Regions from separate parts of the Streptomyces sp. NPDC043685 genome, predicted to be linked through region 1. Evidence: riboswitches for the same ligand, from Rfam matches in the RefSeq annotation. Region 1 holds a riboswitch; the other holds the start of a gene.
The links. Region 1 has a riboswitch for glycine ahead of gcvT (glycine cleavage system aminomethyltransferase GcvT). Riboswitches for the same ligand answer to the same signal wherever they lie in the genome.
Positions count from the first base shown of each region.

Region 2: linked by a shared signal. The riboswitch ahead of gcvP (aminomethyl-transferring glycine dehydrogenase) and the one ahead of gcvT (glycine cleavage system aminomethyltransferase GcvT) in region 1 are both predicted to bind glycine.

Region 1 covers NZ_JBWKCH010000012.1:28,776-35,063, forward strand. Annotated here, with positions in the region: gene glyA (serine hydroxymethyltransferase) at 1-945, opposite strand, end outside; gene gcvH (glycine cleavage system protein GcvH) at 960-1,337, opposite strand; gene gcvT (glycine cleavage system aminomethyltransferase GcvT) at 1,442-2,563, opposite strand; glycine riboswitch at 2,603-2,710, opposite strand; glycine riboswitch at 2,711-2,810, opposite strand; gene AC0665_RS32795 (AAA family ATPase) at 3,032-3,709, shown strand; gene AC0665_RS32800 (enhanced serine sensitivity protein SseB) at 4,675-5,463, shown strand; gene AC0665_RS32805 (enhanced serine sensitivity protein SseB C-terminal domain-containing protein) at 5,633-6,288, shown strand, end outside.
Region 2 covers NZ_JBWKCH010000005.1:710,398-716,685, reverse strand. Annotated here, with positions in the region: gene ftsR (transcriptional regulator FtsR) at 1-349, shown strand, start outside; gene AC0665_RS20200 (bifunctional nuclease family protein) at 435-908, shown strand; gene AC0665_RS20195 (MerR family transcriptional regulator) at 1,202-1,885, shown strand; gene AC0665_RS20190 (DNA polymerase IV) at 2,021-3,475, shown strand; gene AC0665_RS20185 (PRC-barrel domain-containing protein) at 3,394-3,768, opposite strand; glycine riboswitch at 3,882-3,977, shown strand; gene gcvP (aminomethyl-transferring glycine dehydrogenase) at 4,153-6,288, shown strand, end outside.

The DNA.
Region 1 (6,288 bases):
GCCGCCGGACAGGACGTCCACGCCCACGGCCCGGACGTCGTCCTTCACCAGACGTTCGGCCAGGATGCGGGCACCCTCCAGCGTACGGCGCTGGCGCTCCTTGAAGTCGTCCGAGGCGGCGACCTTGAAGGCGACGGCCTTGGCGGCGATCACATGCTCCAGCGGACCACCCTGCTGACCGGGGAAGACGGCGGAGTTGATCTTCTTGGCCAGTTCGGCCGTGGAGAGGATCACACCGCCGCGCGGGCCGCCGAGGGTCTTGTGGGTCGTGGTGGTGACCACGTGCGCGTGCGGCACCGGGTTGGGGTGCAGCCCGGCCGCGACCAGCCCGGCGAAGTGGGCCATGTCGACCATCAGGTACGCGCCGACCTCGTCCGCGATCCGGCGGAACTCGGCGAAGTCCAGCTGCCGCGGGTACGCCGACCAGCCGGCCACGATCAGCTTCGGCCTGGACTCCTTGGCGAGGCGCTCCACCTCGGCCATGTCGACCCGGCCGTCCTCGCCCACGTGGTAGGCGACCACGTCGTAGAGCTTGCCGGAGAAGTTGATCTTCATGCCGTGGGTCAGGTGACCACCGTGGGCGAGGTTCAGGCCCATGATGGTGTCGCCCGGCTTGAGCAGCGCGAACATCGCGGCCGCGTTGGCCTGGGCGCCCGAGTGCGGCTGCACGTTGGCGTGCTCGGCGCCGAACAGCTCCTTGACCCGGTCGATCGCGATCTGCTCGACCACGTCGACGTGCTCGCAGCCGCCGTAGTAGCGGCGGCCCGGGTAACCCTCGGCGTACTTGTTGGTGAGGACCGAGCCCTGCGCCTCCATGACCGCGACCGGGGCGAAGTTCTCCGAGGCGATCATCTCCAGCGTGGACTGCTGGCGGTGCAGCTCGGCGTCGACCGCGGCGGCCACGGCCGGGTCGAGCTCGTGCAGGGGTGTGTTCAGGACGGACATACGGCTACGACTCCTCAGCCCGCGGAGAACGCGGTGTACTCGTCGGCGGAGAGCAGGTCGCCCGGCTCGTCCGTGACCCGCACCTTGAACAGCCAGCCGCCCTCGAAGGGGGCCGAGTTCACCAGCGACGGGTCGTTGACGACGTCCTCGTTGACCTCGGTGACCTCACCGGAGACCGGCGAGTACAGGTCGGACACCGACTTGGTCGACTCCAGCTCGCCGCAGGTCTCACCGGCGGACACGGAGTCACCGACCTCGGGAAGCTGGACGAACACGACATCGCCGAGCGCGTTGGCCGCGTGCTCCGTGATGCCGACCGTCGACACGCCGTCCTCGGCGGCCGACAGCCACTCGTGCTCCTTGCTGTAGCGCAGCTCAGTGGGGTTGCTCATGGCCTGAATTCTCCTGTACGCGCGGGAGTGCTGTGGAAGGGGGGACTGCTGATGAGCCGGTGCGACGGTGGCCGGGCCGCGGGTGGCGGCCCCCTGGCCAGTGTCTACTTCTGCCGCTTGTAGAACGGCAGCGCCACGACCTCGTACGGCTCGTGACTGCCCCGGATGTCCACGCCCACGCCGGCCGTGCCGGGCGCGGCGTGCGCGGCGTCGACGTACGCCATCGCGATCGGCTTGCCGAGGGTGGGGGAGGGGGCGCCGGAGGTGACCTCGCCGATCACCTCGCCGCCGGCGACGACCGCGTACCCGGCGCGCGGGACGCGGCGGCCCTCGGCGACCAGGCCGACCAGCACGCGCGGCGGCCGGGACTCGGCCCGGGCGGCGGCCTCGCGCAGGGCCTCGCGCCCGACGAAGTCGCCCTCCTTCTCGAACTTCACCACGCGGCCGAGACCGGCGTCGAAGGGCGTCAGGGAGGTGGTCAGCTCATGCCCGTACAGCGGCATGCCGGCCTCCAGGCGCAGCGTGTCGCGGCAGGACAGCCCGCACGGGACCAGCCCGGCGCCCTCGCCGGCCTTGGTCAGGGCCTGCCACAGCTCGACGGCGTGCTCCGGCTTCACGAACAGCTCGAAGCCGTCCTCACCGGTGTAACCGGTACGGGCGATCAGGGCCGGGACACCCGCGACCGTGCCGGGCAGCCCGGCGTAGTACTTCAGCCCGTCGAGGTCGGCGTCGGTCAGGGACTTCAGGATCCCGGGCGACTCGGGTCCCTGGACGGCGATGAGCGCGTAGGCGTCCCGGTCGTCGCGCACCTCGGCGTCGAAGCCGGCGGCGCGCTCGGCCAGCGCGTCCAGGACGACCTGGGCGTTGGAGGCGTTGGCGACGACCATGTACTCGGTCTCGCCCAGGCGGTAGACGATCAGATCGTCCAGGATGCCGCCGTCTGCCCGGCAGATCATGGTGTAGCGGGCGCGGCCCGGCTTCACACCGCCGATGTTGCCCACCAGGGCGTAGTCCAGCAGGGCGGCGGCCTGCGGCCCGGTGACGGTGATCTCGCCCATGTGGGAGAGGTCGAACAGCCCGGCCCTCGTGCGCACGGCGGTGTGCTCGTCGCGCTCGGAGCCGTAGCGCAGGGGCATGTCCCAGCCGGCGAAGTCGGTCATCGTCGCGCCGAGCGAACGATGCAGGGCATCGAGCGCGGTGTGACGGAGTTCTCCTGTACTGCTCACGGTCGGTCGTCTCCCAGGGCGATGACGGGGCGAGGTCGTTCCTCCCCATCTGTCATCGGAACCTGAGAGGTTCGCCATGACCGCACGGGTCCATGGCTTGCACCTTGGGTGGAGCCGCTGTCGCAGCGGCCCGCTTTTCAGATGTGCCTCGCCCGCGCGGTAACGGGGCCTGAGAGATTCAAGGGAGGGACTTGCTCCTTCGGCGCCCCAGCGTCAGCGGTGCTGGGAACTCTCCCGCGCGGATTCAAACGGCCGGTATGCAGTTGGCGGGCACATCATTGCACGCATCCTTCCGGCGCGGCAGGGGGACCTTTCACAGGGAGTGCACGAGTCCCGCCCCCGCGGTGCCGCGACCTGTAGCAGCCCTGTTGCAGGACGCGAACGTAAATGAGAGGCCTGCGGCATTACCTTCTCTTTACACTCGGCGGGGATGGGACTCCGTACCTGGCCCCAGGGGAGGACATCACGGTGAACAGGACCACCGCGTACGCGACGACGGGCATCGCGCTGCCCGAGCAGCCGGCCGGCGCTCCGGTCCGGGCGGTCCGCGCCCCGGCTCCGGCGCCGGCACCGGTCGTCCGCGATCTGCGCGGCCGTGCCGGGCGCGGCCCGCGCGCGTTGCTGTTCGGCCCCCGCGACCTCGTCGTGGTCACGGGTCTGCCCGGCAGCGGCAAGTCCACGCTGATGCGGCGCACGGTGCCGGGCCGGCGCATCGACTCCCAGGACGCCCGCGACCGCTGGGAGCGCCGCGTGCCGCGCGCCCTGCCCTACGCGCTCTACCGCCCGCTCGTCCGGCTCGCCCACTACGCCGGGCTGCGGCGCGCCCTGCGCACGGGTGAGGGCGTCGTCGTGCACGACTGCGGCACCCAGGCCTGGGTCCGCCGCTGGCTGGCCCGCGAGGCCCGCCGCCGGGGCGGCACACTGCACCTGCTGATCCTCGACGTCACCCCCGAGCAGGCCCTGGCCGGCCAGCGCGACCGGGGGCGCGGCGTCACGCGGTACGCGTTCCTGCGCCACCGCGCGGCGAGCACCCGGCTGCTGCGCGCGGTGGAGCGCGGGGAGCTCCCCGCGGGCTGCGGCTCGGCCGTCCTCGCCGACCGCGACACGGCGAACGCCCTGCACCGAATCGGCTTCACCGGCCGCTGAGGACACAGAACCGGCTCACCGGCCGGGGCCATCGGGCCGCCGACAACGACCCCCGCCGCCCCAGCCGCGCCGGCCCGACCTGCCGACCGGATCGCGCCCGCCACCGCACGCCGAGCTCACCCGGAAGGCCGGGCCCGAACAGCGGGCCGCGTCGCATTGGCGCGGGGGGAAAGGGGAGCGGCTCGCTCCGGACCGTTGATCGGGTCCGGATCGCTGATCCGCCCCGGACGGCCGACGCGGCCCGGTCCGCCGTCTACTGCCGGGCCTCCTGGCCGAAGCTCGGGTCGGCTGTGGGTCCGACCGGAACGGGCGTCCAGGGCGAGGTCTGCCGACTGGCTCCGGCCCGCTGACCCGATCCGGCCCGGTCCGCCGTCGACCGCCGGGCCTCCCGGCCGAACCCCCGGGTCGGCTGTGGGTCCGACCGGGAACGGCGTCCGGGGCGAGGTCTGCCGACTGGCTCCGGGCCGGCGTGGGCCCCGGCCCGCTGGCCCGGACCGGCCCGCTGGCCCGGACCGGCCCGCTGGCCCGGACCGGCCCGCTGGCCCGGACCGGCCCGCTGACCCGATCCGGCCCGGTCCGCCGTCCACTGCCGGGCCTCCTGGCCGAAGCTCGGGTCGGCTGTGGGTCCGACCGGGACCGGCGTCCGGGGTGCGGTCTGCCGATTGCTCTTGGCCGGCGTCGGCCCCGGCCCGCTGATCCGGACCGGCCCGCTGACTCGTTCCCGCCCGGCCCGCCGTCCACTGCCGGGCCTCCCGGCCGAACCTCGGGTCGGCTGTGGGCCAGACCGGGACCGGCGTCCACGGCCAGGTCCGCCGACTCGCTCCGGCCCGCTGACCCGATACGGCCCGGCCCGCTGACCCGGCCCGGCCGGTTCGAGGACCGGCCCGGCCCGCGGCCGGGCCCTCGCTTCTTCGAGCCGTTAGCCTTTTGAGCCACAGCAGTGGTTCCAGGCAGGCGGTAGGCAGATGGACTTCCCGGCGGACTTCTCCGCGGACTTTCCGGCGCAGACGCAGACCCACCCGCACGGCGGTTGGCCCGGCAACGAGCTGGAGGAGGTGCTCTCGGCTTCCCTCGGCGCCGGTCCGGCGGCCGGTGGGCGGATCGTGGAGGTGCTCGGCCGGAGCTTCGTGTGGGTCCCGCTGCCCAACGGCGGCGGTCCGCACAGCGGCCCCCTCGACCTGCCCGGCATCGAGATCGAGGGTCAGGCCTTCGTGCCGGTGTTCAGCTCCGAGGAGCAGTTCCGCCAGGTCGTCGGCTCGCACATGTCGTACACCATCGCGCCCGCCGTGGAGTTCGCCCGCGGCCTGCCCCCGCACGCGGGGATGGTGATCAACCCGGGCGGTGTGGTGGGCATCCCGCTCCCGCCGGCCGCCGTGGCGGAGGTGTGCCGGGCCGGGCGGACCCCGCTGGACGGCCCCGCGAGCGGCGGCCGGGTCCGCCTCTTCGAGCCCGACTGGAAGGACGACCCGGTGGACTTCCTGGCCGCCGCGTCCGCCGAGTTCGAGGCCACCGGCGTCGTCGTCACGGCCCGACGCTGCCTAGCCGTCATCGAGACCGCCGAGCCCGTGATGTTCGTGGGTGTCGAACTCTCCCAGTGGGAGGGCGACCTGCGCGCGCTCCCACTGGAGGCCCTCACCCGGGCCGTCACCGCCGTCCCGGCCCCCTGGCAGGTCAACCTGGTGCTCCTGGACGTGACGGAGGACCCGGTGGGCGCCTGGATGAGGGAACGGGTCCGGCCCTTCTACCAGCGGTAGCCCGGCCGTCCGAGGCGCGCCGGGCCGTGTCGTCGTGCGACCGCGCCGCCCGGGCGCGCTCCACCACCCGCCACCCGCGGGCCGCACCGCCTGACGGCACCAGTCCCGGGGGCCGGTCACGGGCTTAAGCTAGGGCACCGTCGAGGTGTTGTACGAAGGGGCGGTAAAGGTGAGCGCGAGCGGCACGGCCGCGGCCGGACAGGTCGAGCACATGCTGCGCCAGGTCACGCCCGGGCGTTACGACGCCTACGAGGCACTCCTGCGCGCGCTCGCGACCCCGCACAGCGGCCAGGTCTGGATGCTCCTGTGGCACGGGCAGGCCGGCTCGCCCGACGCCCAGTACGGGAACATGGACGTCGACGGCTTCGGCTACGCCCCGTGTGTGACCTCCGCCCAGGAGCTCTCCGCCAGCGGCTGGAACCGCTCGTACGAGGTGGTCGACGGGATCGACGTCGCCCGCGCCCTCTATCCCGACCACTTCGGCCTCTGGCTCAACCCGCACGCGCCCGGCGGCGGCGTCGGCATCCCCTGGCTCGACCTGCGCAGAATCGCCACGGGTCTGGACCGCCAGCCCGCCGGCCCGCTGCGGCTGTCCGAACCCGCCATCGAGATCCCGCAGTTCTACGCCCTGCTCGCGCAGAACGCCCACCGCACCCCGGCCGTCCGCTCCCTGCGCCGCGCCTGGGTGCAGCCCGCGCTCGGAGCGCCGTACCTCGCCATCGGACTGGACGTGTACGACACGTCTCCGCCGGCGGTGGACTCCGTGCGCGCGATGATGCAGCAGTCCCTCGGCGCCGTGCCCGACGGGCTGCCCGTGTCGACCGT
Region 2 (6,288 bases), on a different contig from region 1:
GGAGCTGCTCGCCGCCGCCGGGGTCGACGAGCCGGAGCTCAAGGAGTGGGAGTCCTACGGGCTGCTCACCCCACTGGAGGACGGGTCCTACGACGCGGAGGCGGTCACGGTCGCCTCGCTCATCACCGAGCTGGGGCGATTCGGGATCGAGCCGCGCCATCTGCGTGTGATGAAGGCCGCCGCCGACCGGGAGGCCGGGCTGGTGGACCAGGTGGTGGCCCCGCTGAGGCGGCACCGGAACCCGCAGACGAGGGCCCACGCCGAGGACCGTACGAAGGAACTGGCGGGGCTGACGGTGAAGCTGCACGCCGCGCTCGTGCAGACGGCGCTCGGGGTCCGGCTGCCCTGACGAGGCGGTCGTTCGAGGGGCCGGATCAGGCGCCCTGTCCCGGCCCGACTACCCAAACGTCCCGAGCACGGCCTAGGGTTGCTGTGTGAACGAGCTCGATGTCGTAGGTGTCCGGGTCGAAATGCCCTCCAACCAACCGATCGTGCTGCTGCGTGAAGTGGGAGGCGACCGTTACCTCCCCATCTGGATCGGACCGGGGGAGGCGACGGCGATCGCCTTCGCCCAGCAGGGCATGGCTCCCGCGCGGCCGCTGACCCACGACCTGTTCAAGGACGTGCTGGAAGCGGTCGGCCAGGAGCTCACGGAAGTGCGCATCACGGACCTGCGTGACGGCGTCTTCTACGCGGAGCTGGTGTTCGCCAGCGGCGTCGAGGTGAGTGCCCGCCCGTCCGACGCCATAGCGCTCGCGTTGCGCACCGGGACGCCGATCTACGGCAGTGACACGGTGCTCGACGACGCGGGGATCGCGATCCCGGACGAGCAGGAGGACGAGGTGGAGAAGTTCCGCGAGTTCCTCGACCAGATCTCGCCGGAGGACTTCGGCACCAGCAGTCAGTGAGTTCCGCGGTCGGCGGAAGCGGTCGGAGCGGTGTGTGGGCGGCCCGGCGGACGAAGTGGTCCGCGGCGGGGCCGCCCGCCGTATGTGTGAGGGTGAATTGCCCGCATGTGCCCGTGGCGCATGAGTGCGTCACACGGCCCGTGCGGACCACATTCGGCTAGCCTTTCCCCGCGGTGGGGCACGGGAAACCACTCTCAGGGTGATTATCACTCGGCGTGGCGAGTGTGGCGATCGTTGACGCACCCCTGGTGACTGCCTACCGTCGAGAAGGCAGGTCAAGGACGGAGGTCGGCGTGAGAAGCAGCGGCGACGGTACGGCTGGGGGCGGCCCCGAGCGCAGTCTCAGGGCGAGCGGTCCGTACCCTCCCCCCGGCTCACGGGCCCTGGCGGGTGGGGGATGCCCCCAGCCCGGCGGTGCGGCCGATCACGCTCCGCAGCGACCGACAGCGGTGCCGAGCAGCGGAGGGACGACGTCCATGGCGTCCGAGCAGATCGGCTATCGCGGCCCCACGGCCTGTGCGGCCGCCGGTATCACCTACCGGCAATTGGACTACTGGGCTCGCACGGGGCTCGTCGAGCCGAGCGTGCGCCCCGCCCACGGGTCCGGGACGCAGCGGCTGTACAGCTTCCGGGACGTCGTCGTCCTGAAGATCGTCAAGCGGTTCCTCGACACCGGGGTGTCGTTGCAGAACATCCGCACGGCCGTCCAGCACCTCAGGGAACGCGGTTTCAGCGACCTGGAGCGCATGACGCTGATGAGCGACGGCGCTACGGTCTACGAGTGCACCTCGCCCGACGAGGTGCACGCCCTGCTCCAGGGTGGGCAAGGGGTGTTCGGGATCGCCGTGGGCGTGGTGTGGCGGGACGTCGAGAGCGCGCTGTCCCAGCTGCACGGCGAGCGGATCGACACCGGCGAGACCCTGGTCGGGCCCAACCCGGCGGACGAACTGGCGCGCCGGCGCAACCGGGCCGTCTGAGCCGTCCTGCGGCGGGTGGACGGACGTGGTCGCTCGAGGCGGGACGTTTCCGCGCCGGGCCGCAAGCGGTTTCCCCCGCCGCTGTCGGGGTGGCCGCGCAAGGCGTTGTCAGTGGCGTAGGGCAGCATCGGAGGTGTGAGAACCGCGCCCACGATCCTGCATCTCGACATGGATGCCTTCTACGCCTCGGTGGAGCAGGCGTCCAAGCCGAGTCTGCGCGGCAAGGCCGTGGTCGTGGGCGGGCTCGGGCCGCGAGGCGTGGTGGCGACCGCCTCGTACGAGGCGCGGGTCTTCGGGGTGCATTCGGCGATGCCCATGGGGCAGGCCAGACGGCTCGCTCCAAACGCCGCGTATCTCGTGCCGCGCTTCGACTTCTACCGCTCGATCAGCGAGCGTGTGATGGAGCTGCTGCGCGCGTTGTCGCCGCTGGTGGAGCCGCTGAGCCTGGACGAGGCGTTCGTGGACCTGGAGGCCGGAGGAGTGGCCTGGGACGAGCGGTCGGCGCGGCTGGCCGGGGTGAAGCTGCGCGCGGACATCCGGGCCGTCACAGGGCTTACGGGGTCGGTGGGTCTCGCCGCCTCCAAGATGCTCGCCAAGATCGCCTCGGAGGAGGCCAAGCCCGATGGGCTGGTCGTGATCGAGCCGGGCACCGAGCGGGCGATGCTCGGGCCGATGTCGGTGCGGACGCTGCCGGGGGTGGGGCCGGCGACCGGCGACCATCTGCGGCGGGCCGGCATCACCACGGTCGAGGAGATCGTCGAGGCGGGCGAGGACGAGCTGGTCCGGCTGCTGGGCAAGGCGCACGGGCATGGGCTGTACGCCATGGCCCTGGCGCGGGACGACCGGCCCGTGGTGGCGGAGCGCGAGGCCAAGTCGGTGTCCGTCGAGGACACCTACGACGTCGACATCCACGACCGGACGCGGGTCGGGCTGGAGGTGCAGCGGCTCGCCGAGCGGTGTGTGCGGCGGCTGCGCGGGGCCGGGCTGTCGGGGCGGACCATCGTGCTGAAGGTGCGGCGCTACGACTTCTCGACGCTCACGAGATCCGAGACGCTGCGCGGGCCGACGGACGATCCCGCGGTGATCCGGGAGGCGGCGGCCAGACTGCTGGACTCGGTCGACACCACGGGCGGGGTGCGGCTGCTCGGGGTGGGCGTGAGCGGGCTCGCCGACTACACGCAGGAGGACCTGTTCGCGCAGGCGGCGGGGGAGCGGGCGGTCGCCGAGGGCCCGGCCGAGGAGCAGGCCCCGGCGCCGGTCGAGAAGCAGCCGGCGCCGGCCGAGCGCCGATGGCCCGCCGGGCGCGACGTGCGGCATGCCGAGTTCGGGCACGGCTGGGTGCAGGGCAGCGGCCTGGGGCGGGTCACCGTGCGGTTCGAGACGCCCTCGTCGGAGCCCGGGCGCGTGCGCACCTTCCGGATCGACGATCCGCAGCTGGAGGCGGCCGACCCGTTGCCGTTGGTGTTATCGGGGCCGGATGGGGGAGGAGAGGTGCCCGGAGCGGGGTCTCAGGCCGTCTCGTCGGTGCCCGCCAGCTTGCCGAAGTCGTGGTCGGGGAGCGGCGGCGGGGCGGCGACGTCGAGGCCGTAGTGGTGGTAGAGCTGCAGTTCCTGCTCGGGGGAGAGGTGACGGCCCACACCGAAGTCGGGGGCGTCCTTGATCAGGGCGCGGTCGAAGGGGACGTGCAGGGCCCCCTCGATCAGTTCGCTGGGCTCCAGGGGGACGAAAGCGTCCCTGCTGAACAGGCCGGTCCGTATGGCGGCCCACTCCGGTTCGCCGGTGGCGTCGTCGAGGTAGACCTCGTCGATCGTGCCGATCCTGGCCCCCCTGCGGTCGAACGCCTTGCGGCCGATCAGGTTGCGCGGATCGATATCGGTTCGCACGGGCCCTCCACATGGTCGCACCTCATCCGTAAGCACTACAAAACGGTACAAGTGCGGATGCGGCCACTCGAAGGTTCGTGCGTTGACCGCGCTGGTACGCTGGCAGCGGCTGTTGACCCCGTGCGGGAGAGTCCTCCAGACGTCATCGGAGGCGCCGAAGGAGCAAATCCTCCCCGGAATCTCTCAGGCTCACGTACCGCACGGACGAGGTCACTCTGGAAAGCAGGGCGGGTGTCGACGGCTTCCGCTCTCACCGACGGTGAAAACCGGGCGCCCTCGGGCGATCCGGTGAAGCTCTCAGGTTGAGATGACAGAGGGGGAGGCCGTCCGGGTACCCGTGCCGTGGTGCCCCTCGCAGGTCGTGTCGACCAGGAGGCCTCCGTAATGACCGCCCACCGCATTCCGCTCTCCGAGCTCGAAGAGGCAGCCCCCTTCGAGCAGCGCCACATCGGCCCCGACCACGAGGCCTGCGCCAAGATGCTCGCGCACGTCGGCTACGGCTCGCTGGACGAGCTCACCGCCGCCGCGGTCCCGGCCGTGATCGCGAGCGCCGAGGCACTGGACCTGCCGGGCGCCCGCAGCGAGGCCGAGGTGATCGCCGAGCTGCGCTCGCTGGCCGACCGCAACCAGGTCCTCGGCTCCATGATCGGCCTCGGCTACTACGGCACGTTCACGCCGCCGGTCATCCTGCGCAACGTCATGGAGAACCCGTCCTGGTACACGGCCTACACGCCGTACCAGCCGGAGATCTCGCAGGGCCGGCTCGAAGCGCTGCTGAACTTCCAGACCATGGTCGCCGACCTGACCGGACTGCCCACCTCCGGCGCCTCGCTGCTCGACGAGGGCACAGCGGCCGCCGAGGCCATGGCGCTGTCGCGGCGTCTGGGCAAGAACAAGAAGGGCCTGTTCCTGGTCGACGCGGACGCGCTGCCGCAGACCATCGCGGTGATCCGGACCCGCGCCGAGCCGACCGGCGTCGAGGTCGTCGTCGCCGACCTCGGCGACGGCATCCCCGCCGAGATCGCCGAGCGCGAGATCAACGGCGTACTGATCCAGTACCCGGGCGCCTCCGGAGCCGTGCGGGACATCAAGCCCGTCATCGACCAGGCGCACGAACTCGGGGCGCTCGTCACCGTCGCCGCCGATCTGCTGGCGCTGACGCTGCTGAAGTCCCCCGGCGAGCTCGGGGCGGACATCGCGGTCGGGACGACGCAGCGCTTCGGCGTGCCGATGGGCTTCGGCGGTCCGCACGCCGGCTACATGGCCGTCCAGGACAAGATGGCGCGCAGCCTGCCCGGGCGGCTCGTCGGCGTGTCCGTCGACGCCGACGGCAACAAGGCCTACCGGCTGGCGCTGCAGACGCGTGAGCAGCACATCCGCCGGGAGAAGGCCACCAGCAACATCTGCACCGCGCAGGTGCTGCTCGCCGTCATGGCCGGCATGTACGCCGTCTACCACGGCCCCGAGGGCCTCAAGGGCATCGCGCGGCGCACCCACCGGTACGCCACCGTCCTCGCCGCCGGGCTCGCGAACGGCGGGGTCGAGGTCGTGCACGGCTCCTACTTCGACACGGTGACCGTGCGGGTCGAGGGCCGCGCCGCCGAGGTCGTGGCCGCCGCCCGGGACAACGGGGTCAACCTGCGCCGGGTCGACGCCGACCACGTCGCCATCGCCTGCGACGAGACCACCACCCGCGCCCAGCTGCGGGCCGTGTGGGCCGCCTTCGGCGTCGAGGGCGTCGTCGAAGCGCTGGATGCCGCCACGGAGGACGGGCTTCCGGCCGGTCTGCTGCGGACCGACGACTACCTGACGCACCCGGTCTTCCACCAGCACCGCTCCGAGACGGCCATGCTGCGCTACCTGCGCAAGCTGGCCGACCGGGACTACGCGCTCGACCGGGGCATGATCCCGCTGGGCTCCTGCACCATGAAGCTCAACGCGACCACGGAGATGGAGCCGGTCACCTGGCCCGAGTTCGGGCAGCTGCACCCCTTCGCCCCCGCCGAGCAGGCCGCGGGCTACCTCACCCTCATCCACGAGCTGGAGGACCGCCTCGCCGAGGTCACCGGCTACGACAAGGTCTCCCTCCAGCCGAACGCCGGGTCGCAGGGCGAGCTGGCCGGTCTGCTCGCGGTCCGCGGGTACCACCGGGCCAACGGCGACGAGCAGCGCACCGTGTGCCTGATCCCGTCGTCCGCGCACGGCACCAACGCCGCCAGCGCGGTCATGGCCGGCATGAAGGTCGTCGTCGTGAAGACCGCCGAGGACGGCGAGATCGACGTCGAGGACCTGCGGGCGAAGATCGAGCAGTACCGCGACGAGCTGGCCGTACTGATGATCACCTACCCGTCCACCCACGGCGTGTTCGAGGAGCACGTCGCCGACATCTGCGCGCAGGTGCACGAGGCCGGCGGGCAGGTCTACGTCGACGGGGCCAACCTCAACGCGCTCGTCGGGCTCGCCAAGCCGGGGCACTTCGGCGGCGACGTCTCGCACCTGAACCTGCACAAGACCTTCTGC